Linked DNA regions of Bryobacter aggregatus MPL3. The protein of the gene in region 1 interacts with the protein of each later gene in a pairwise test. Links are inferred from orthologs where the notes say so. Each region holds a gene or a part of one and is shown in the gene's direction. Other genes may lie near its edges. The genes, in order: ruvC and ruvA.

Region 1 (16,754 bases):
GGCTGGTGGGCGTGTCGATCGATGCAAAAGGCAACTCCGCCTATCGCCTGGCCCTGCAGACCCGTGAGCAACACATCCGCCGTGAAAAGGCGACTTCGAACATCTGTACGGCGCAGGTGCTGCTGGCTGTTATCGCTTCAATGTATGCCGTTTATCATGGGCCCGAGGGGCTGAAGTGGATTGCGCTTGAAGTGGCCCGGAAGACGGCGCTGCTTGCCGCGGGCTTGCGCAAGCTGGGTTTCGAGATTGGGAACACGAGCTTCTTCGATACGCTGAGTGTGGCTGTTGGGGCGCGGCAGAACGAGATTGTGACGCGTGGACTTGCTGAGAAGTTGAACTTCCGGTTGCTCGACGGCAAGCTTGGAATCACGCTCGATGAGACGACTACGGACTCCGTTCTCGAAGCGATCTGGCGTGCCTTCGGTGGCAATCTGAGGGTGTCTGAGGTGGAGGCGCCTGCCTCGGGCTTGCCTGCTGCTCTGGCGCGGACCAGCGAATATCTCACCCATCCTGTTTTCCATCGCTATCGCACGGAAACCGAATTGCTGCGCTACATGCGTAAGCTGAGCGATCGGGATCTGGCGCTCGACCGTGCCATGATCCCACTCGGCTCCTGCACGATGAAGTTGAATGCGACGGCCGAGATGATGCCGGTCACCTGGCCGGAGTTCGGCAGCCTGCATCCCTTTGCCCCGCTCGACCAAGCGGCCGGGTATACGGAGATGTTTGAGGATCTAAAAGCGAAGCTCTGTGCAGTGACGGGTTATGATGCCGTTTCGCTGCAGCCGAATTCGGGTGCGCAGGGCGAGTACGCGGGTTTGCTTGCCATTCGGGGGTACCATCGGAGCCGGGGCGATCAGCATCGCACGGTCTGCCTCATCCCGGCTTCCGCGCATGGCACGAATCCGGCGTCGGCGCACATGGTTGGCATGGAGGTTGTGGTTGTCGCTTGTGATGCGGGTGGCAATGTGGATGTTGCGGATCTGCGCGCGAAAGCAGAGCAACACTCGGCGAAGCTGGCTGCGCTGATGGTCACTTATCCTTCGACGCATGGCGTGTTTGAGGAGAGTATCCGCGAGATTTGTGAGATTGTGCACGCGCACGGTGGACAGGTTTATCTTGATGGCGCGAATCTCAATGCGCAGGTCGGGATTTCACGTCCGGGGGATTATGGCGCCGATGTTTCGCACTTGAACCTCCACAAGACCTTCTGCATTCCGCATGGTGGGGGTGGGCCGGGAATGGGTCCGATTGGGGTGAAAGCTCACCTCACGCCGTTTCTGCCGGGGCATCCATTCCTCGATGGCGGCCAGGCGCCGGTTGGGCCTGTTTCTGCCGCGCCTTTCGGTTCCTCCTCAATCCTGCCGATTTCGTACGTTTACATTCTGTTGATGGGCGGCGAGGGTTTGCAGAAGGCGACGGAAGTCGCGATCCTGAATGCGAACTATATTGCCTCGCGGCTGTCGGATTCGTTTCCGGTGCTGTACCGCAATCACAATGGGCGCGTCGCACATGAGTGTATTGTTGATCCCCGTTCGCTGAAGAACAGCAGTGGCGTCACTGTCGACGATATCGCCAAACGCTTGATCGATTATGGCTTCCATGCCCCGACGATGAGCTTTCCGGTGGCAGGAACGCTCATGATTGAGCCGACCGAATCGGAGGGCAAGGGGGAACTCGACCGCTTCTGCGATGCGATGATCGCGATTCGCCGCGAGATCGCCGAAGTCGAAGCAGGGAAGTGGCCGATTGCGGAATCGCCGCTGCGCTTTGCCCCGCATACTGTCCATGATTTGGTGGTTGCGGAATGGCCCCGGAAGTATTCGCGGGAAGAAGGTTGTTTCCCGGAAGGAACCGCGCGCGTGGACAAATACTGGAGCCCCGTTAGCCGCATCGACAACGTGTACGGCGATCGCAATCTGGTTTGCAGTTGCCCGCCGCTCGAGGAGTACGCCTCCGCCTCGAAGTAGGCGGAGGGCGAAATTGGCTTCGTTTTGTTGATTCCAATACAAAAGCGGCGAAAGACCGAAGTCTTTCGCCGCTTTTGATTTCTTACTGAACTTCGCTTAAGCGAAAGCCTTGCGGCCTACGTTCGGACCACCCTTGGTGTTGCCGTTGATCTTCTTTCCTTTAATGAAAGAATGCTTCGGCTTCGGGCTGTGTGCCTTGGCGGCCTTCTTCACCTGGTAAGGCGTCGGAGGCGTTTTCTCGCGGGCATAGCCGTCACGAGAATAACCACGGTCACGATCTCCAAACGAATCCGCTGGTCCATCCGCCGGATCGGCGGGCAGTTCCCGAGGAACTTCCTGACGCGGCATGGTCGTCTTGATGGCGCGCTCGATCTGGCGGATCGCTCCACGCTCGCCACTGGTGGCAAACGTCGAAGCAGTACCCTTCTGACCGGCGCGACCGGTACGGCCTGCGCGATGGATGAAGTCTTCGGGAGCCTGCGGAAGGTCGAAGTTCACAACGTGTTCAATACCATCCACGTGGATGCCGCGAGCGGCAACGTCGGTGGCGACCAGAACACGGTAGTAACCGTCTTTGAAACCTTCGAGCGCCTGCCGGCGCTGGCTCTGCGTACGATCACCATGAATCGCAGCCGTCTTGATGCCGGTACGCGCAAGGCGCTTGGCGAGACGGTCTGTCGAATGCTTGGTGCGCGCAAAGACAAGGAATGAACCCTGCTTTTGCTCCAGCAGATGGCGCAGCAAGCCCAGCTTACGATGCGCTTCTACTTCGTAGACATGAAGGTCGATATCCGCGCCTGGCTTTGTCGTCGCACCGATTTCGACACGCACCGGGTTGGGCACATGCTTGGCGATGAGCGGTACAATCGATCGCTCGATTGTCGCGGAGAAGAACAAAGTCTGACGTTGGATCGGAATCTGCGACAGAATCTGTTCGATCACAGGCAGGAAGCCCATGTCCAGCATGCGGTCGGCTTCATCGAGCACCACGAACTTCGTGTTGCCGAGTTTCACCAGCTTGCGGCCGATGAAATCGAAGAGGCGTCCCGGGGTGGCAACCAGAACCTGGCTGCCACGCTGGATTTCGAACAACTGCTTGCCCTCATTCAGTCCGCCAACGACGACCGTGGCGCGCAATCCCGTATCCTTGGCCAGCTTCATGAAAGCTTCGTGGATCTGGATGGCGAGTTCACGGGTCGGCGTCATAATGACGGCCTGAACACCCTTAACCGGATTTTGTGAGAGCGATTGCAGAATCGGAAGCAAGAACGCAAGCGTCTTGCCGGTGCCGGTCTGCGCGGTAGCAACTATATTAGAACCCGTGAGCGCGGGCGGAATGGCCTTTGCTTGTACGGGAGTAGGCGTCTTCAAGTTGTTTGCCGCGAGATTTCGCTGTAACAACTCGGATAAAGGGAGGTCGGAAAATTGATCCATTAGTTCCTAGTAACGACCCTTGCGGAAACCGCCGCCGCCGCCACCGGGACGTCCACCACCGCCACCAGGACGGCCACCGCCGCCACCAGGGCGACCGCCACCACGAGGACCGTCGGTCTTCGGGCGAGCTTCGTTTACTGTCAAATTGCGGCCATCGAGTTCGCGGCCGTCAAGACCAGAGATTGCATTCTCGGCTTCATTGCGGTTCGTCATTTCAACGAAGGCGAAGCCGCGGGGCTGACCCGTCATACGGTCGGTTACTACGTTCACGCGTTCCACCGCGCCAAATTCTTGGAAGATCCCCATCAACTGATCTTCGGTCGTGTGGAAACTCAGGTTTCCAACATAGAGGTTCGTCATTAAGAGACACCTGTCTGCTTTCAAATATTCGGATCTAAGAGCAGCCAAGGAACAAAGAAGGGGAAACAACTTGGAGCAAAGCCGCGATTAGCCAGTTTTTAATATAGCACAGCCCCTGGCATCTTGTTCCTGAAAAATCTCGAGCTTGACTCGGCTTTGTAATCCCCCTATACTCCATATAGATGAGGACATTGTGGCAAGGTCTGTCGGCTGTACTCCTCCGTTGGAGTGAAGGCCTTTCCGCCTAAACGCTTCTTGTCTCCTTTCGTTCGATCTCACGAATCCATTTGCAGCCCGCCAAGTCCATGGCGGGCTTTCTTTTTGGGGTGGAGTTGCAGCAGCCAGAATCGGAAGACCAGGGACAAGTGGGAGTTCTGGTTCGGTGGACCAGGGCAGAAATCCAGTGGGAGGTAGTGGCCGACCTAGCGGCTCAGCTCTTCGACAATTTCACGTGCGGCTTTGCGGGCTTCGTCGATGGCGCCCACCGGGAAGCTGATCGCTCCGACGCGTGGATGTCCCCCGCCTCCGTAGCGCTCGCAAATGGTCGCCAGATTGTGATTCACTTCCTTGGCCCAGGGACTCGAACCGACACTCACCTTGGTGCGAAAGGTCGATTCACTCACCGAGACCGTATAGGTGGAGCCGGGGAAGAGGAAATAGGGAACAAACTTGTTGTAGCCCTCCAGATCCTTGCCCACCAGATCGAAAGAAATCACCCCATCGCGGGTGACGGCCTGCTCGCGGATGATGTCGATCGAGCGCAGATGCCGTTCGTATAGAGGCGCGAAGGCGGATGCAATCTCGGGCAGTTTGACAATTTCCTCGAGAGGCATCGTCTGCATGGCGCCAATGATGCGCTGTACCATCTCAGAGCCCTTGACGGCCTCAATAACGAGGACAAGCTGCGTGGCCGGTGCGCTCAGTTCAACCGCGGCTTCCGGGCTTGGATATTGGGCGCCATCGATGATGTCCGCCCATTTGACGAGATCGTCGAGATCGGGAGCATGGAAGTTGAAGCGGTCGCGTGCAATGTCACGAATGAACTTCGTGCAACTGCGATAGGCAGGATCGAAGAAATGGAGATCGTTATGACTGCCGTGAAAGTGCCGGGCATCCTCCGGAGTCAAAAACGCACTTTGGTGATGATCGAACCACCAGGTGAGCTTGGGATTGGGAGAATACTTGAAATCGACAATTGCATTGACGTCGCCATCGAACATCGATTCGGCGAAAAGCTGGTCGGCGGTATGCGCCATTCCGGTGTAGGCGTACTCGGCAGCCGGATGCCGCGTTTCCTTGAGGAAACGGCTGAAAAAGGCCGCGCTAGCAGCCCCATCAAAGCAGTGATCGTGGTACAGAACTCGTACTTTCATCCAGTGAAAACCGCCACATAGGCGGGAAAACTTATTATTATCTTACAAATCCTATCCAAAAATCAAGCATTTTGAAAATTATGATTCCTCCCTCTTCCTGTCTCTATAGCTACCCTATCGACGGGATAGCCTTTTCAGGGCGCCCGGCCCATGCTGAGAGGGGTATCGATCGTGGAAGCTTCCAACCATCTGCAACACATCCTGGAACACGCTGCGCATCTTCTGCCAGCACAGGGGCCAATTGGGGTATTTATTCATCACAATACTCTTCATGCCTTTCAAAACAAAGCTTTTGAGGATGCGGTGGTGGAAGCGGGAGCGATCTTTGGCGCAGAAGCGTATCTCCGCGAAGATGCGTTTCAGGCGGAGTGCAAGCGGGGCAGGATTCTGGCCGAGGATATCCGTCATGTGCTGGCCAACGAGCCAGATGCTTCTGTTCTTGTCTCCGGGTTGACCCGCAGTGTGTTGCGCGAACGGATCTTGCTGGCGGCCATTCGGCCGGTGGATCCCGAGACTGTTGACTGGCGGCTGACCGAATCTCCGGAGTTTGCCAGGCTGCATCATGACGCGTCGGAGAAGAGGCTTTTTGAGTGGGCGGAGGCTCTTCTGGAAGATGCCCCGGAACGGAGTGCCGGCCGCAAGCCCCGATTGCTCAACGCGGACGAGGCGATTCATCCGCTGCTCATTCGTCTGGCAAGCGTTTATCTGGATCAGGGCGTCGCCTACTGGCCGATGCCGGGGCGCGAACATGGTTTCTGGGCTGCAGTTTCTCATTTGCTTGGCACCGGAGGGGCGATCGAGCCCTTAGCGCTGGCTGGTGTCGGCGCGCTTCTGCGAAAGTTCCCTGCGGATTCGATGCAAGCGATCGATTTGGCCCTGGACCGCCTGGGGATTCCAGAGCGCGATCGCCAACGCTATATCGAAGATGAATTTTTGACGATGCCCGGCTGGGCTGGTCTTTTCCATTGCCTGGAGAAGGATCCTGGGCTCGCTCCGCACATCGTTCTGCCTTGCAAGCTGGCTGATTATCTGGCGGTGCGGCTTGTGCTTGTCTGTGCCGCAAAGGAAAACGGCGCGGTTGCAGAAGTGGTCCGTATCGATTCCAATCCGGCGCGGGCGCGGGCGCTGAACGCCTACCTATCACTTGGTGCGTTGGGCATTGACGCTGCGAAGGCGCTGCAATTCTCTGAATCCGAACGTGTGGCTTTGCGGGATGAACTGGCTGCTTTCGATGACCTGGAGCGCCGCCGGATCTATCAGCTTGCTTATGAATGGCGCCATCTCGAATCTGTTCTGCGTCCGCTTGTGAAGCGGCGCCAGAAGGGTCTGGTGGAACTCGGCGAGCGCGCCTCGGCGCAGGTCTTCTTCTGTATTGATGAGCGGGAGGAATCGATTCGCCGCCATCTGGAAGAGGTGGATCCGAGCGTGGAAACGCTGGGCGCCGCGGGCTTTTTTGGCGTTGCGATGCACTACCAGGGCGTCGATGATGCACATGCCGTCGATCTGTGTCCTGTGATCGTCAAAGCTGCGCATCGGGTGCAGGAACGCGCGCAGGAGGGGCAAGAAGCGGTGCTTGCCGAGCGTCGCTCCCAGCGCCGGAAACTGGCTGCCTTTCTTCATCATTCGGTCATTGCCTCGCGTACCCTGGTGCGGGGTTGGTTCAGCACTGCGGTGCTGGGGCTGTTCAGCATTTTCCCCTTGATCGGGAAGGTGATGACGCCGCTTGGTTTTGCCAAGGTGACTACGAAGTTGAATGAGTGGTTTCTTCCCGAATTGCGCACAGAGCTTGCTTTTGTCCGGGACGACAAAGAATCTCACGATGCGGCACATGGCCTGTTGCAGGGTTTTTCCTTGAGTGAGAAAGCGGATCGCGTAGCCGGCACTTTGTTTAACGCAGGACTGGTCGGAAATTTTTCCCGGATTGTTGTTGTTCTTGGGCACGGGTCGACTTCGCTGAATAATCCGCATGAGTCCGCGCATGATTGCGGCGCCTGCGGGGGCCGCCGCGGTGGTCCGAACGGGCGTATTTTCGCGGCGATGGCGAATCATCCCCAAGTGCGTGCTGTGTTGGTTGGCCGGGGCATTGTGATCCCAGAGGACACCTGGTTTGTAGGGGGCTATCACGATACCTGCCATGACGGGATCACTCTTTATGACCTGGATGCCGTACCTGCTTCGCATGTAGAAGACCTGAAGAGGATTACGAAGAATCTTGATGAGGCGCGGGCGCGCAGTGCGCAGGAACGCGCCCGCCGCTTTGAGGCCGCCGATCCCCATGGCAGTCCTTCTGATGGGCTGCTGCATGTTGAGGAGCGCGCCGAGCATCTGGCGGAACCTCGCCCAGAGTATGGGCATTGTACAAATGCCATTACCATCGTGGGCCGCCGCGCCTTGACCCGCGGTATGTTCTTTGACCGGCGGGCCTTCCTCACCTCGTACGACGCGACGATTGACACCGACAACGCGGCGCTGGCGCGCGTGATGGGAGCTGTGATTCCCGTCTGTGGCGGGATCAGTCTTGAGTACTACTTCAGCCTGGTCGATAACGAGCGCTATGGTTGTGGCACGAAGCTGCCGCACAACATCAGCGGTCTGGTCGGCGTGATGAATGGGGCGACGAGCGATCTCCGCACCGGACTTCCGTGGCAGATGGTCGAGATCCATGAGCCTGTCCGCATCCTTTTTATTGTGGAAACCACGCCGGAGCGTTTGATGGGCGTGATCCACAAGAGCGCGGAACTGACGGAGTTTGTCGAGAATCGTTGGATCCGGCTGAGCACGATTGACCCGGAAACCGGAGAGGCGAACTACTACGATCGTGGCCGCTTTCATCCGGTTGCTCCGGCAGATTGGGAGATTCCGGTGGCCAAGAGTTCGGCGGACTGGTATCTCGGAAAAATGGAGCATCTCCCGGTCGCTTTGATCGAGAACTAAATCAACATGACCTTAGAAGACTACGCACTCTGCCTTGTTCTTGCGGTTCCAGGATTGTTGTTCCTCGGCTTTGGCGCCCTATGGTTGCTTGGCTGGACACCGCGGGAAAAGGTTCTGATCCGCTGCACGCAGATGGGAATGATCACGATGGCGTGCAGCATTGGTTTGCTCTGCGGGATCCATCTGAATGGCCCTTCCGTCGCTGAGACCGTCCCGCTTGGAACGTGGTTTCGCGTTGAAAATTACTCGTTTCCGCTTGTGTTAGTGGTTGACCGTCTGTCGCTGGCGATGTCGGGATTGACCGTGATTCTGCTGGGCCTGATCGCTTCGTTCTCCAGGCGCTATCTGCATCGAGACGCCGGCTTCTTTCGCTTCTTCCTCTCGCTCTACATGTTCGGGCTGGGGGCCTTGCTGGTTTTCTTTGCGGGGTCCTTTGATCTGGTGATTGGCGGGTGGGAATTGGTGGGATTATCGTCGGTCTTGTTGATCGGTTATTTCCGAGAACGTAGTGGTCCGGCGGAGGCCGGGTTGAAGGTCTTTGCGATCTATCGTTTCTGCGATATTGGCTTGCTGCTTGGTGTGTTTGCTTTGTATCAGATCGCGCATACGGCCAGCTATGCGGGCCTTCTCGCAAAAGGTCATTTGGAGCATGCCTGGATTCCTGCCGCACTGTTGTTGTTTGCGGCAATGGGCAAGAGCGCCCAGGTGCCGTTTAGCGGTTGGCTTCCTCTCGCGATGGAAGGCCCCACGCCTTCGAGCGCGATCTTCTATGGTGCGATCTCCGTTCATCTGGGCGCATATCTTTTGTTGCGTGCGCAACCTTTGCTCGATCAAGCTCCGTGGGTCGGAGTGGCTGCGGTGTGCATTGGAGCCGTGACGGCGCTGCATGGCACCCTGGTGGGCCGTGCGTCGGCGGATGCGAAATCGGCCATCGGCTATGCAGCGTTAACTCAACTCGGCTTGATCTTTGTCGAGATTGGCTTGGGCTTCTACAATGTCGCCTTGCTGCATATCATCGGCCATTCGGTGGTGCGTACCTTTGAGTTCCTGCGTGCCCCGTCGATGCTTCATGAACACCATCAGATGCATGCGGCTGCCGGTGGCCATCTGTCGAAGACGGGTGAGTTCTATGAAAAGTATCTTCCGGAATCCTTGCGCCTCTGGCTCTATCGTTGGGCTGTCGATCGAGCGCATATGGATCATCTGCTGCAACGTTTTGCGGTTGTTCCTCTTTATGCCATCGCCGGGTTCTTTCATCTGGTGGAGGCGAGATGGATCGCCGGAGACGGCAAGCCGGAAACGGTTGTGCGCAGTGCGGGAGTGATCAGGGGGATCGATGCTTAATCCGAGTCTTCGTTACATCAGCGTAGCTGGCACGCTGGGAATCGCTGCGTTGATCTGCGCCGCGGCCTATGCCGGGCTTGGTTTGAAGCTGGATTCGTTCAACGGCATTCTGATTGCGATCTACACCGCACTTGTCGTGGCGCAAGTCTGGTCTTTGCCGAAGAAGGAGTTGAGCGGGAGCATGATGGTTTCCGTGTTTGCGTTGCAGGCGGGCACGCTGCTGGTCTACACCTCAGATGCCATGCCTGTGCTGGCAGCGGGGTGGTTGCTGAGCGCGATTCCGATGATCTGGACACGCGATGCGGATGGCGAACGTTGGGGGCTTCCTGCGCTGGCTCTGATCATGAGTTTCCTGGCGCTACTGGTTGCGATTTTTGTGCTGCCCGAGCCGGGGATGCATCGCTGGGCCTTTGGCGCTTTTACGCTGGCACTGGTTTTCCGCAAAGGGATCTTTCCGGCCCAGTCCTGGGTGCCCGCCGCATTCGAGCGCAAGCCGCTGTGGCTTGCCAACCTGACCGTGAACGGCCATCTGGGGGCGGTTCTGGCGGCGCGCGTGGCGATTCCTTTGCTGGTGGACGATGCGCGCAGTTTTACGCAACTGGTGAGTGGTTTTGCCTTGATGACGGCGATCGGTTCTGCGTTGGCGGCGCTGCGCGAGAAGCGGCCCCGCCGCATTCTGGCCTGGCTATTCTCGAGCCAGGCGGCGATCATTCTTGCGGGGCTGGAGAGTGCCGATGTCGAAGGGATCGCGGGCTCTTACGTGCATATGATCGTCGTGACGCTGGCAACTACCGCACTGGTGATTGTCTACCAGAGTGTGGAGGCCCGCTTTGGCGGCAATCTAAGCGCGGAACACTATTCCGGGCTCGCCTCACGCATGCCGCGGCTCGCGGCATTTTTTATCGTTACCGGACTGGCGCTGGTGGGCCTTCCCGGAACGCTGGGTTTTCCGGCGGAGGACTTATTGCTACATGGCACGATGAGCGTGCATCCGTTGATCGGGATTGTGTTGCCGCTTTCTACGGCGTTGAACGCCTGGAACCTGTTCCGGTTGTACTCGCGTATCTTCCTTGGCAAGGGCGCGCGTGCCGTGCCCGAGATGGTGGATGCCCTGCCACGCGAGCGCTGGGTGCTGACGGCCTTTGCGGCGGCGTTGATCCTGGGTGGGCTGGCGCCTCAATTCATCGTCAATAGCCGCACGCATGCTGCTGAGTCTTTGAAGCAGTTTCTGATTCCGGTTCCATCAATCGCTTCGCTCCGTTAGAATCGGCCTATGCGCCGCCGCCAGTTTGTCAGCATTCCAGCCGTTACTCTTGCCGCAGAACCAAGTCCTTCGCCAACGAGTTGGCCCGTTTTTGATCAGACCGAAGAAGACAGCCTCACGAAAGTGCTGCGCAGCGGCAAATGGGGGCGTGGCAACGGTACGGCGGTTGCTGATTTTGAAGCGCGCTACGCGGCGCTGACGGGGACACCGCATTGCTTGGCTGTGGCCAATGGCACCTCGGCGCTGCTCGTGGCGCTAGGGGTGCTGGGGATTGGTCCGGGCGATGAGGTGATCGTGCCTCCCTACACTTTCATTGCGACCGTGAACGCGGTGCTTCGCTTTCATGCGCTGCCGGTGTTTGCCGATGTCGATCCGGCTTCGATGCAAATGGATCCGAAACGCGTTGCGGAGCAGATCACGCCGCGTACGCGCGCCATCATCATGGTGCATATGGCCGGAGCGGTGGGGGAGCTTGGCGAAGTTCTTGCGATTGCCAAGAAGCACAATATTCCGGTGATTGAAGACGCGGCGCAGGCGCATCTGGCCGAATGGGATCACAAGCATGTTGGAGGGCATGGCGCCATCGGATGCTTTAGCTTTCAGGCGTCGAAGAATCTGAACGGCGGCGAGGGTGGGGCCGTGGTCACCCATGATGCTGCACTGGCTGCCAAGGCTTTTGCGTTTCATAACAATTCGCGCGGCCGCACACAGCCGGGTACGGAGTTTCACTACGAGATGTCGGGTGCGAATCTGCGCCTGACCGAGTTCCAGGGAGCACTGCTGACGGCGCAGATGTCACGCATCGAGAAGCAATCGAAACGAAGGCTGGCGAATGCGCAACAACTCGACCAACTGTTAACCCGCTACGACGGCCTGACGCCTTGTACGGTGGGGAAGGCCTGCACCCGGAATGCCTATCATCTCTACATGCTGCGCTATGAGGCTGCGAAATTCGGAGGGCGCAAACGGGCTGAGTTTCTGCGGCATATGAGCCAGCAAGGACTTTCGTTGTCGGCAGGCTATTCACCGCTGCAGGATGAACCCTTTCTCAAAAACAGTTTTGAATCGCGCGGCTATCAGTTCGCCTATGGCAAAGGCCTGTATGAGAAGTGGCGGAAAAAGAACGATTGCCCGGTGAATCGCCAGTCGAGCGAGGAAGTGGTCTGGGTAACGCAGACGCAATTGCTGAGCGGACCGGACTGGATTCCGCGGATGGAACGCGGGCTCAAAGCCTGGCGGGGCTAGCCTTCGATAATCTGCGGATTGGGCGCCGGCGTGTAGGGATGCGGCTCCGCTTCGAGATAACGCTCGATCGCATTGTGAGCGAGGTAGATCAGCGGCGTGAGCGCGACGGCGATCACAAACTTGTAGGTGTAGTTCGTAAAGGCTAGATTGAGGAAGTCTTTCATCTGAATCTTGCCGGGCAGCCAGAACCCGATTCCGAGCACGATAAAGGTATCGATCAGTTGCGAGATTGCCGTGGAGCCTGTGGCGCGGAGCCAGAGCATCTTGCCGCCTGTCACCTTGTGGAACATCCAGAACACGAAAACGTCGAGCAACTGGCTGCAGACGAAGGCGACCAGACTGCCGGCAATGATCCACTGCGATTGGCTCAGGACGGAAATGAAGGCCTCATCCGTTACGGGGGAGACGTGCGAGGCGGGGATCTCCATCGAAACGAAGATGACGAGGAAGGCGTAGAGGATGAGTCCGGCGGTGATGAAGGTGAGGCGGCGAACGCCGTCTTTGCCGTAGTATTCGTTGATGAGGTCTGTGGAAATAAACACAACAGGCCAGGGAACTACGCCAAGGCTCATGATGTATCCGCCGACTTCAATGAGCTTGCCTCCGAGGATCTCGCCGAGGATGGCGTTGGCGACAAAGAGTCCGGCGAGGATCAGGTAGATGAGTTGTTTTCTGTTCTTTAGGTCCACAGGATTTTAGGGTCTTTGCTATAGGATACTGGTGGAAGGTTCTCCATTATGTCTGGCCACTCCAAATGGCATACCATCAAACACAAGAAGGCGTCTATCGACGCTAAACGCGGGAAAATTTTTACCCGCCTGATCAAAGAAATTCTCATTGCAGCGCGCGGTGGCGGCGACCCCGACAGCAACGCCCGCTTGCGGACTGCCATCACTGCCGCCAAGGCTGTTTCGATGCCGTCCGACAACATCAAGCGCGCGATCATGCGCGGCACAGGTGAGCTGGAAGGCGCGACGATTGAAGAAGTCAGCTACGAAGGCTACGGCCCGGGTGGAGCTGCCATTATCGTACAGTGTGCGACGGACAATCGAGTGCGTACCGTGAGCGAAATCCGCCATATGTTCAGCAAGAACGGTGGCAACATGGGTGAGCCAAACAGCGTTGCCTGGATGTTCGAGCGGAAGAGCCAGATTCTCATTGAAGGCGACAAGGCAACCGAAGATCAATTGACCGAAATCCTGCTGGAGGCCGGCGGGGACGATGTTCAGAATAGCGGCGACAGTTGGACCTTGCTCAGTGCGCCGGAAGCTCACGATTCGGTTGTTGCGGCGCTGGCCGCGGCGAAGATCCCGACGCTGAGTGCGGAAGTCGCGCTGGTCCCCAAGAACACGATGGCGATCGATCCGAAGAACGCGGCCGGGATGATGCGCCTGCTTGAGCAACTGGAAGACTACGACGACACGCAGAACGTTTACACCAACTACGAACCGGACGAGAGTACGGTGGAGGCGATGGCTTAGGAGCGTTTTGAAAATTCTGGGAATCGATTGCGGTACCGAGCGTACCGGCTACGGAATCATCGAGAGCGATGGCAAGCGTCATGCGGCCATCGCTTTCGGCGTTTTGAAGACCAATCCTCGTGCGCCGATGGCAGACCGGCTTTGTGTCATCGCACAGGGTCTGCGCCAGGTGATTGCGGAGTATACTCCACATGAAGCGGTGGTAGAAGAAGTGTTTGTCGCCAAGAACTCGCAGAGTGCGCTGAAGCTGGCGCAGGTGCGCGGCGTGGCGATGGTGATGGCCCGTGAGACGCCGATGGATGTACACGAATACAGTCCGCGTGAGATCAAGATGGCGGTTGTGGGCTACGGCAATGCGGAGAAGTTGCAGGTGCAGATGATGGTGCGGGCGCTCTTAGGGCTCGACAAGGCGCCACCGGCGGATGCCGCCGACGCTTTGGCGGCTGCGATCTGCCGCGCGACAATGAGGTTAAGATGACGGGTCTCGCTTTTTGGTTGTTGCTTGCATTGCCGCTGGCTGCTGCGCACGAAGGGACGATTTTCTACTCGAAGAGTTTTCCCAAATCAAAGCCAGAGTATCTGGAGATTATCGTCGAGCCGACCGGGGACGCGATCTACAAGGAAAGCGCCGAAGACGATCAGCCAGTCAAGTTCAAGCTGATGCCCGAAGAGGTGGAGAAGCTGTGGACGCTTGCCGCCAAGGTGGACTTCTTCCAGAAGAAACTGGAGAGCGGGCTGCCTGTTGCGCGCATGGGCGAGAAGACCTATCGCTTTACAAAGGACGGCACCAAGAATGAGGTGAAGTTCAACTATTCGCAGGATCTCGATGCGCAGGCGATGCAGGACTTCTTTGAGCGCATGACCGAGACGGTGAACCTGTATTTTGATCTCGAGCGAACGGCGAAGTTCGAAAAGCTTGGTGTGGATAAGGCTTTGCTCTATCTGGAGGCGGCCTGGGACAAAAAAAGACTAGTTTCTTACGAACTTTATTATCCATTGCTGAACCGGATCATCAAAAACGATAGCTACCTGAATATGGCGCGCGACCGCGCCGCCCGCATGAAGGCAGCCTTTGAAGAAGCGAGAAAGAAACCGGAATGAAGATCGACCGCGTCGTTTGGATTGTCCTCGATAGCGTGGGCATTGGCGCCATGCCCGATGCGGCCAGCTATGGCGATGATCCGGCCAGCGATACGCTCGGCAATATTGCGCGGCTTCGTCCGCTGCATTTGCCGCATCTTTGTGAACTGGGCCTTGGCAATATCAAGCCGCTCGCCGGGTTGCCCGCGGCGGAGAAGCCGCTGGCCTCTTATGGGCGCTGTACGCTCGCCAGTCCGGGAAAGGATACGACGACCGGACATTGGGAGATGGTGGGCATTCATCTTGCGAAGCCCTTTCCGCTGTTTCCGAATGGCTTTCCTGCCGATTTCATGCAGCGCTTTGAAGCCGAGATCGGGCGCGGCACCTTGGGCAACAAAGCGGCGAGCGGCACGGAGATCATGGCCGAGTTGGGCGACGAGCATGTCCGCACCGGCAAACCAATTGTCTATACGAGCGCCGATAGCGTGTTCCAGATCGCTGCTCACGAGGATGTGATTTCGCTGTTTGAGTTGTACCGGATCTGCGAGATTGCGCGCCGCATGTTGAGCGGGCCGCTTGAAGTGGGCCGGGTGATTGCGCGGCCGTTTCAGGGGCCGAAGGGCGCCTACACGCGGACTACCAATCGCAAGGATTATGCCGTGCCTCCGCCGCCGATGCTGCTGGATGTGCTGGACCATGCGAATGTTCCGGTGCACAGCGTCGGAAAGATCTTCGATGTCTTTCTTGGCCGGGGAATTCGCAGCTACGACAAGACCAAGAGCAACGCTGATGGCATGGCCAAGACACTGGCGGCGCTGGACGAAGTTGATCGTGGCCTGATCTTTACGAATCTGGTGGATTTTGATTCGCTGTATGGGCATCGCAACGATGTCGAAGGTTATGCGGCGGCGCTCGAAGCTGTGGACCAATGGCTGCCTTCGCTGCTGGCGGCGCTCCAGCCCTCTGACCTGCTGATTCTGACCGCCGACCATGGCTGCGACCCGACAACTCCGTCCACCGACCATAGCCGCGAATATGTCCCTCTCCTTGCCTATGCGCCCGCATCGCCAGCGGGCAAGAATCTGGGGACTCGTGGTTCCTTAAGCGACATTGGCAAAACGGTCGCTGCGATCTTCAGCGTCCCGATGGCGACGGGAGAATCATTCTTAGAGGTATTGTGAATTCTGTAGTTTTGGATCCATCTGAATCAAAAGTTAAGCCTGCCCTCGTAGCCCCGATCCTGGCGGCCATCAGCATGAGCCACTTCTTGAACGACATGATGCAGTCGCTCATTGCTGCCGTCTATCCGCTGCTGAAAGACGCCTATCGTCTCGATTTCGGCCAACTGGGTTGGATCACCTTTACTTTCCAGCTCACCGCGTCGATTCTGCAGCCCTTTGTCGGCCACTTCACCGATAAGACGCCGAAGCCCTTCTCGCTCCCGATCGGCATGAGCTGTTCCCTGTGCGGCCTGCTGCTGCTGGCGGTGGCGAATAGTTTTGGCTGGCTTCTTTTGGCGGCTGGCTTGGTGGGTTTGGGTTCGTCGGTCTTTCATCCGGAGGCCTCGCGCGTGGCGCGCCTTGCCTCAGGCGGACAGCATGGCTTGGCGCAATCGGTGTTTCAGGTGGGGGGCAATGCGGGCGCGGCGCTGGGGCCGCTGCTCGCCTCGCTGATTGTGGCGCCACGCGGGCAGGGAAGCCTCGCCTGGTTCTCTGCTGCGGCGTTTCTGGCGCTCCTCCTGCTGATGAAGGTGAGCTACTGGTATCGGGACCACCTGACGCAGCCGAAGCCGCGTCAGGCCTCCACTGCGGTGGCTGGCGTGAGCCGTAAACAGGTGGGCGTGGCGCTTGCGGTTCTGGGGACTTTGATCTTCTCGAAGTACTTCTACATGGCGAGCATGACGAGCTACTATACCTTCTACCTGATCGACCGCTTCCAACTCCCGATCGGGACAGCGCAACGCTACCTGTTCATTTTCCTGGGAGCGATTGCGGTGGGTACGATCATTGGCGGGCCGATTGGGGACCGGATTGGACGCAAGCGGGTGATCTGGGTGTCGATCCTCGGCGTGCTGCCGTTCTCCGTACTGCTGCCTCATGCCAGCTTGTTCTGGACGGCCGTGCTGAGCGCGATCATCGGACTGATTCTCGCTTCGGCCTTCTCGGCGATTCTGGTCTATGCGCAGGAACTGATGCCGGGACGTGTGGGCACGATCTCCGGACTGTTCTTCGGCTTTGCCTTTGGCATGGGGGGAATTGGTGCGGCTGTG
Region 2 (7,884 bases), 1.5 Mb from region 1 along the record:
TCCAGCCGCTCCAGCAGTTCAATCGCAATCGCTTCTGCTTCGGGATCCTGCCCCGCCAGCAGATTGAGATAGTCCTCCCGCCCTGGAAACTCATGCGGCGCAAATCCCGAGCGGACATCGACAATCAGGCTCAGACGTTGTGCCCGGTAGCAGGCATCCCCCAACTGATTCGGGGACTGGTCACGGCGCAGCGATTCATAGGCAGCTTCGTAGTCGCGGGCATAGGGGCCGCGCCATTCCACGCCGCGACGGTCGCTCTCCTCACGGATCAGCATATGCTGCACGATGTCACCGAAATGTACAGCAAGACACGCTTGCGGGCCAGCTACAAACTCCGGTGGGATCAGGCCGAGCGATGCAAGCCAGATATGGCCGAGTTCATGAGAGATCAGCGCGGCAGGCGTGTTGCTGGTTTGCGCAATCCGCTGCTGGTTCAGCAGAATCAGACTCCGCGAGCGCCCTTCGATCTCGTAACGGAAGGTGAGCGCCTGGGAGCGAGAGAAGGATTCGACAAACTCTGGCCGCCGGAAGTAAGAACCGAGCACGGCACGGTCCTCCATGGGCACGGGATCGCCCGGAAGCCGAACGATCGCGACCCGGCTGTTGTTGCGAGCCTCGATTTCTGATTTCCACTCTTCGAGGACACCAGGAAGCCCTACCGAGAGCTGGATCGCGAGCAAAAACGCGGAAAACATCCTACAAGGTTCATAATACGATTGTGCTGTCGCGAAGAACGTTATTGTCTGGAAGTCTGACGGGTGCTTTGGTGGGTTGTGGGGGGAGGACCAAGAATACCTTTGTCGGTTCGGTCTTTGTGGCAACTCGCGATTCTGGCGATATCGCCGTAGTGAATCTGGCCGCATTCGCCTTGGAGAAAAGCCGCATCAAGCCCAGCGGCAGGCCGGTACAGCTCCTAGATGTTCCGGGTTCCGATACGATGCTGAGCATCGCCGAAAACGGCATTCTGGAAGAGATCAAGGTCAGTGAGGCAGCCATTTCGCGCAAGCTGAAGACGCATGTGCTGCCCAATCAGGTTTGGCTCAGTTTCGACCGCAAAACGATTTGGGCGCTGACACCGGACGGGCATAAGCTTCTGGCAATCGACCTTGCAGGGCTGCAGGTACGCCGCGAATGGAGCCTGCCCGAACCCGCCTCCGGCCTCGCGGTATCCCCGGAAACAGCTCATGTCGCCGTCTCGCTCCCCGGCTCGCTCCGTGTCGGGATCCTCTCCCCAGACGAAGAAAAGGGGTTGAACTACTCTTCAGTAGGGAAAGTGCCCGGAATCATCCGCTACTTGAAGAACGGAAGCATCTTGCTGGTGGCGCAAAAAGAGGATCGGGAACTCACACTGGTGGACACAAAGACCGGCAAGGTGGTGGTTCATCTGCCGTTGCCCATCCGGCCAGAGAACCTTTGTTTCAGCGAAGACGGCGGACAGTTGTTCATCACCGGCGAAGGGCTCGATGGCGTAGTGGTGGTGTATCCCTATTTGTCGCAAGTGGCAGCGACTTTGTTGAGTGGCAAGGCGCCGGGGCCCATGGCCGTCTCCATTTCTCCGGCCTTCCTGTTTGTGACGAGTCCTTCCACCGACACGGTTTCTGTCCTGGACATCCGCTCGCAAAAGCTAGCGGCGGTGGTGGCAGTCGGCAACGATCCGCGCTGCGTTGTACTCACGCCCGACAGCCAGATGGCGCTGGTGTTGAATGAGCGATCGGGCGATTTGGCAATCATCCGATTGGCCAATATCGTCTCCAAGCGCCACAAGACCGCACCGCTGTTTACGATGATCCCCGTGGGCGCGGCTCCCGTTGCCGCCGTGGTGCGCAGCGCCTAAGCACGCAAAATTGCAAGAGTGGCCAGCCAGGCCGTCTCCGCGCGCAGGACACGGGGTCCCAGACTCGCAGAAACCCAGTTTTGCGTCGCGGCCAGGCTCCGTTCGTCTTCTGTCCAGCCGCCTTCCGGACCAATCAGAACGCTAATGGCATCCTCCGCCTTGGCGAGCTTGCCAATGGTGAGTCCGGCGCGATTCTCGTCGAGAAAGATCCGCTGCCCCTCCGCTTTTGCGGCTACATCCCGAAAACGCATCACTTCGCTGAGTTCTGGAATAAATGCGCGCCGGCATTGCTGGCTGCTCTCCAGCGCAATGCGCCGCCAACGCTCCAGGCGCTTGGTCACCGCGCGTTCGAGGCCAGGTTCCGACCGCGCCGTCTGCACTGGAATGATGCGATCGACACCGAGTTCTGTTGCCTTCTCGATGCCCCATTCAAAGTGTTCGAACTTGATAATCGCGGCGTAAAGATGAATGACCGGAAGCTCCCGGTGTGCCGAAAGTTTTTCTAAAATCTCAAAACGAACCAGTTCTTTGTGCGCATCGGCAACCTTGGCCAGATACTTCTGCTGGTTGTCGGAAATCTCGAAAACTTGCCCAACTTCCACGCGAAGAACTCGCGAAAGGTGTTTTGCCTCGTCGCCACGAAGTTCTGCCTGGCCACTGTGCACCTGAGGAACAAAAAAGAGTCGCCGTGCCATACGCTATGGTGTCTTTATGATTGCGTATCTCAGGGGAACGGTGCTGGAAAAAGCAGGCGGCACGGTCATCGTGATGGCGGGCGGGGTCGGCTACAAGGTGGAGGTCCCGATTAGCAGCTATGCGGGCTTGCCAGCAGCCGGCCAGGAAGTGAATCTCCGCATCTACACGAAAGTGAGCGAAGATTCCATTGCGTTATTTGGCTTTCTCACCGCCATTGAGAAGCGTGCCTTCGAACGGCTGATCTCGGTGAGCGGCATCGGGCCGGCGCTGGGCGTGAAGGTACTAAGCGGGATTGCCGTCGAAAATCTGGTGTCCTGCATCCGTGGCGGGGACATTGTGGGGCTAACGCGGGTTCCGGGGATCGGCAAAAAGACCGCAGAACGCATCATCCTCGAGCTGAAAGATAAGCTGGATGACCTGCCGCTCGGCGCCCCCACCCGGCTACCCGGGACGACGGCAGAACACTTCTCGGCACTCGAAGCCGATGTCCTGTCGGCGCTGATCAATCTCGGCTCGCCCGCCGCAGCCGCCGAACAGGCCGTCGCCAAAGCGAAGGGAATGGTGAATAGCGGAGACTTTGAGGCGCTCTTCCGCAAGAGTTTAGAGCTCGTACGTTAAGCTGAGGTGGAATGATCGAACGCGGCATAGCGGACGCCCAGGCCAATGACGAGGAGCGTCTCTTTGAGGCCTCTTTGCGTCCGCGCAGTCTTGCTGATTTCACGGGCCAGCCAAAGCTGAAAGAGAATCTGAAGATCGCCATCGAAGCGGCCAAAATGCGCGGCGAGGCGATGGACCATGTGCTGCTCTACGGCCCTCCGGGCCTGGGCAAAACCACCATCGCAACCCTGATCGCCAATGAGCTGGGTTCTTCTTTTGAGCAAACCTCTGCACCAGTACTGCAGAAGAAACTCGACCTCACCGGCCTGCTGAGCAACATCCGCGCCAAGCAGGTCTTTTTCATCGATGAAATTCACCGGCTGGCGCCCGATGTGGAAGAAATGCTTTATTCGGCGCTCGAAGACTTCCGGGTCGATATTCTCGTCGGCACCGGCCCCGGAGCGCGTACGCACTCTCTTCCAGTGCCGAAGTTCACTGCAGTGGGAGCCACCACGCGCCTGGGCAACATCAGCGCCCCGCTGCGCGGACGTTTTGGGCTCATGCTACGGCTGGATGTCTACCAACCAGATGAGCTGGCAGGCATTGTACGCCGCTCGGCAAAAATTCTCGATTTGAAAATGGACGAACTCGCCTCGACCGAGATTGCTCGCCGGAGCCGGGGCACGCCCCGCATCGCCAACCGGCTGCTGCGCCGCGTCCGGGACTATGCACAGGTGAAGGCCTCGGGCGAGATGTCGAAGCAGATTGCTATCGATGCGCTGGAACTGCTCGAAGTGGATCCGCTCGGGCTGGACGAAGTGGATCGCCGCATCATGGATGCGATTCTCGTGAAGTTCGATGGCGGTCCGGTGGGCCTCAGCACGCTATCGAGCGCAATTGACGAAGAGGCAGGAACCATTGAGGACGTCTATGAGCCCTATCTCATCCAGCAGGGTTTTGTCGACCGCACCCCTCGTGGCCGGATTGCAACCGACCGTGCCTATGAATACTTTGGTTTGAGCCGCCGGCGTTCTGCCAGCGGCCCACCAAACGTACTTCCCTAGCGCAACATCGAGCGCAGCATCCAGGCCATCTTCTCGTGGCTCTTCAACAAGCCGGTCAGAAAATCGGCGTTCCCATCGTCATCGAATTCCGACGATGCGCGCTTGATGTCAATGCGAAGATCGCGAATGATGGCTTCCTGATCGTTCAACAGATTCTCGATCATCTGCATGGCGCTGATCTGCCCATTGGAATCTTCCTTGATCCGGGCATCTTCGAGAAATTCCTTGAAGCTTCCGGTACTGTAGACACCGAGAGCACGGATGCGTTCGGCAATCTCGTCAATGGCAGTATCCAATTCTTCATACTGCGACTCGAAGAATTTATGAAGGTCATGAAAGTCCGTACCCTCTACATTCCAGTGGTACTTGCGAGTCTTGGTGTACAACACATACACGTCGGCCAGCGCGGCTTTCAGCAATCCCGCTGAGCCCGCTCGCTGATCGTCAGTCAATCCAATTTGAATGGCGCCCATGGCAGTTCTCCTCACCTTCTTTTGGATGCTAACAGAAGTGCATTGGCTGCTGGAATTGGCGATTGCCGGAATGCCGATTGATAGACTCGTATCAGATGGACGGTGAGCAGTTTCATATCCTCGGCCAGGCCTCCGGGCCTGACATTCCCCTCCATGCGGAGCGGCAGGGTCCGGCGCCACGCATCTCCTCGATTCTGATCAAGCCGGCCTCGGCCCTTTGCAATCTCGATTGCAGCTATTGCTTCTATCTCGATCGCGATCTCGACCCCTACGCCGAGCTTCCCAAGCGGCGGATGTCGGAGGATACGCTCCAGCGGCTGGTTGATAGTTTTCTCTTCTATTCCTACCCGAACTCAACCTTTGCCTTCCAGGGTGGGGAGCCGACCCTGGCCGGGCTTCCCTTCTTCGAAAAGCTTGTCGAATTCCAGCAACGCTCGGGCCGCAACGGACAAAACGTATCGAATGCGCTGCAAACCAACGGCGTGTTGCTCGACAAGAACTGGGCGCAGTTTTTCAAGCAGTACAACTGGTTGATCGGGCTCTCGCTCGATGGACCGGAAGGGGTCAACGACAAGTACCGCTACAACAAAGAGGGCCATGGCACCCATAGCTGGGTTCTACGGGGCCTGGAGGCTCTGCAGCGCGAAGGCGTGGACTTCAACATCCTCTGCGTCGTCAGCCAGGCGAATGTCGGGCGCGCCCGCGAGCTGTACAAATACTACAAGAGCCTGGGCGTCGATAATGTGCAGTACATTCCGCTCGCCGAGTTTGCCGGTGGCGGCAAGGGCCTGCCCTATACGGTGAGCGCGCGGGAGTACGGCCAGTTCCTGGTGGAGACCTTCGAGATGTGGTGGCCCGACCGGCGCAAGATGCGGATTCGCTTCTTCGACAATATTGCCGAAGCAATTGCCGGACAGAAGCCAGGCAACTGCACCATGCACGACAGTTGCGACAGCTATTGCGTTGTCGAATACAACGGCGATGTTTTCCCCTGCGACTTCTTTGTCGAAGGCGGCTGGAAGCTGGGCAACATCCACGAGGATTCCTGGGCAAAGATTGCCCGCCGCAATCGCCGTCAGAGCTTTGCGGAGAAGAAGTCGATCCAGCACCCGGAATGCCAGGTTTGCGACTACAAGGAGATCTGCCACGGCGGATGTCCGAAGTTCCGCCACGGGCCCAATGGGAATTTCTCCGATCTCGACTACTTCTGCGAGTCCTACAAGATGATCTTCAACCGGGCCGTCGCGCCGCTTGAGGCGGACTTGAGCAAACTGCTTGGCCAGAAGATTGTCATGCCGGGACGCAAGTAAGCACCTACTTCTGCAGCTCTTCGAGCATCTTCTTTCCATTCCCATTGCCGGGATTCAGTTGCACGGACTTCTCATAATTCTCGATTGCCAGCTTTCGCTGGCCGGCAGCCAGATATGCCTCCCCAAGACTGTCGTAGACATTCCAATCGCTGGGGAACTCTGACACGTTGCGCTGAAAGAGCTGGATCGCAGCCTCGACCTTTCCGGCACGCAGGAAGCGATAGGCAATGCTATTGAGCTGGTTCGGCTTAAAGGCTGCGGCGGGATAGCTGGCACGGAGCTGGCGATACAGAGCCAGGATTCCTTTGGCGCCTTGATCGTGCGGGATGCGAGCCAGACGCCGCCCAATCTCCGGGAAGAGAGCCTTCCGAATCCCCCACACCACAAGCTCCGGTTCCGTGTCCTGGATGTAGTGACTACTGTTGGGCGTCACCACCAGCCAGCCTTCTGAGACTTCGCTCGTCCACTGGTGCGCGTGCTCGACGGCCTGGCGCAGGCGTTCTGCGGCGAAGGACTTCCAGTCCATTCCGGATGGTCCAGGCAGAGCGATGGCCCCCAAGAGCACCACAAGCGGAAGATCAGGCATCGGCGGGAGCTGCCGGAACAAAGCGAAGCCGCTGCGCTCCGCCTTTCGCGCCTCACGATACTCGGCCTGTTCGCTCGCGCTCCGGTTGGCATAGGATTGGTCTCGCAGGCGGTTCACCATGTCGCTCCCCTCCTGCCCGGGCTTTTCCGCAGCGCCGGAGAAGTCGCCCGGATCGACATACACCAGCCCCGCAACCTCATTGGGATAAGTGGCGACGAACAAGCGGCTGATCGGCCCACCGAGCGAATGTCCCACCAGCAAGTAAGGCGGTTTCATGCCGCTTGCCTGCAAAAGCGAATGCAACTCACTGACGATATGCGGGAAAGTAGGCGCCTCGGTGCCTGGCTCAGATCCGCCAATCCCCGCCCGGTCATAGGAGAAGGTTGCGGTTTGCTTTGCAATCTCCGCTTGAATGGCGCCCCATCGTTCAAGAGGCGTGCCGATTCCACTTTCAAAGACGACCGTGGGCAGGAAGCCCTGCGCAGCGCCAGCGATCCGAACCTTGAGCCGGTGCCCGTCCACGGCAACCATTTTGGTGACAGCGGCCGGCGTTTGAGCGTCCAGGCGCAGAAGGGTCAGAGAGAGGGCGATCGCCACAGGCATCAGGCATTGCATAGCAATCGAGATACGGACGGCAGCACAAAAGATTACAGCAATTGCGTCATCGCGGCGAGGGCCCTTGATACCCTACCTCCATGCGTCCCGTGCTTTTTCTGCTCGCCTGCTCCGTGGCCTTTGCCCAACCCAATACGCTCTCTCCAGCGGAACGCAAAGCAGGCTGGCAATTGCTCTTTGATGGCCATTCCCTCGCCGGCTGGCGCTGGTCTGGAAAGACGCCTGCCCCGACACCCTCCTGGGCGGTTGCTGACCAGGCACTGGTGACCACTCCGGGCCATGGCGCCGAAGTCTACTTGCTCACAGAAAGCTCTTTTACCGATTTTGAGTTGGCCTTCTCCTGGCGCGCCGAGGCAAAGGCAAACTCCGGCATCAAATACCGCATCCAGAGCATGACCGAGAAGACTCGCATCGAACCGACGGGACTCGAGTATCAGATCACCGACGATCTGGCGAACCCCGATTCACTCTCGAATCTCCGGCATTCGACAGGGGCTCTCTACGATTACGTGGCGCCCCAGAGGTCGAAACCAGCAGCGCCAGATCGTTGGCACCACTCGAGGATCATCGCGTCCGGTCTGCATATCGAACACTGGCTCGACGGAGAAAAAGTAGTCAATATCGATCTCGATACACCCGCCGCCGAGGCGGCTTTTGCCCAAAGCCAGCGCGCCAGCAAGCTCCTGCTCCGCCAGCAGGCCCAACGGAG

The links.
Region 2: the proteins of ruvC (region 1) and ruvA interact in binary tests that used the Escherichia coli proteins (3 or more experiments, as listed by UniProt). The link is inferred for Bryobacter aggregatus MPL3 from one-to-one orthologs.

Annotation. Positions count from the first base shown.
Region 1 is NZ_JNIF01000003.1:3,516,246-3,532,999, forward strand. What follows is about bases 12,254-15,147. They hold ruvC (crossover junction endodeoxyribonuclease RuvC), read left to right. Parts: upstream 12,254-13,412; coding sequence 13,413-13,883; downstream 13,884-15,147. Other genes in these bases: M017_RS0116310 (queuosine precursor transporter), read right to left, coding at 12,254-12,613; M017_RS0116315 (YebC/PmpR family DNA-binding transcriptional regulator), read left to right, coding at 12,662-13,405; M017_RS0116325 (hypothetical protein), read left to right, coding at 13,880-14,506; M017_RS0116330 (phosphopentomutase), read left to right, coding at 14,503-15,147. In the rest of the region: gcvP (aminomethyl-transferring glycine dehydrogenase), read left to right, coding at 1-1,970; M017_RS0116275 (DEAD/DEAH box helicase), read right to left, coding at 2,067-3,404; M017_RS0116280 (RNA recognition motif domain-containing protein), read right to left, coding at 3,411-3,764; M017_RS0116285 (DHH family phosphoesterase), read right to left, coding at 4,187-5,137; M017_RS0116290 (DUF2309 domain-containing protein), read left to right, coding at 5,309-8,071; M017_RS0116295 (proton-conducting transporter transmembrane domain-containing protein), read left to right, coding at 8,078-9,415; M017_RS0116300 (proton-conducting transporter transmembrane domain-containing protein), read left to right, coding at 9,408-10,679; M017_RS0116305 (DegT/DnrJ/EryC1/StrS family aminotransferase), read left to right, coding at 10,689-11,924; more of M017_RS0116310, read right to left, coding at 11,921-12,253; more of M017_RS0116330, read left to right, coding at 15,148-15,666; M017_RS0116335 (MFS transporter), read left to right, coding at 15,663-16,754.
Region 2 is NZ_JNIF01000003.1:2,023,880-2,031,763, reverse strand. Bases 1,351-4,346 are described here. They hold ruvA (Holliday junction branch migration protein RuvA), read left to right. Parts: upstream 1,351-2,545; coding sequence 2,546-3,148; downstream 3,149-4,346. Other genes in these bases: M017_RS0109610 (Dps family protein), read right to left, coding at 4,188-4,346; ruvB (Holliday junction branch migration DNA helicase RuvB), read left to right, coding at 3,160-4,191; M017_RS0109625 (RsmE family RNA methyltransferase), read right to left, coding at 1,831-2,529; M017_RS0109630 (YncE family protein), read left to right, coding at 1,351-1,834. Also shown: M017_RS0109635 (hypothetical protein), read right to left, coding at 1-695; more of M017_RS0109630, read left to right, coding at 740-1,350; more of M017_RS0109610, read right to left, coding at 4,347-4,664; M017_RS0109600 (anaerobic sulfatase maturase), read left to right, coding at 4,760-5,974; M017_RS27560 (alpha/beta fold hydrolase), read right to left, coding at 5,979-7,175; M017_RS0109590 (3-keto-disaccharide hydrolase), read left to right, coding at 7,256-7,884. UniProt on the Escherichia coli protein: The RuvA-RuvB-RuvC complex processes Holliday junction (HJ) DNA during genetic recombination and DNA repair.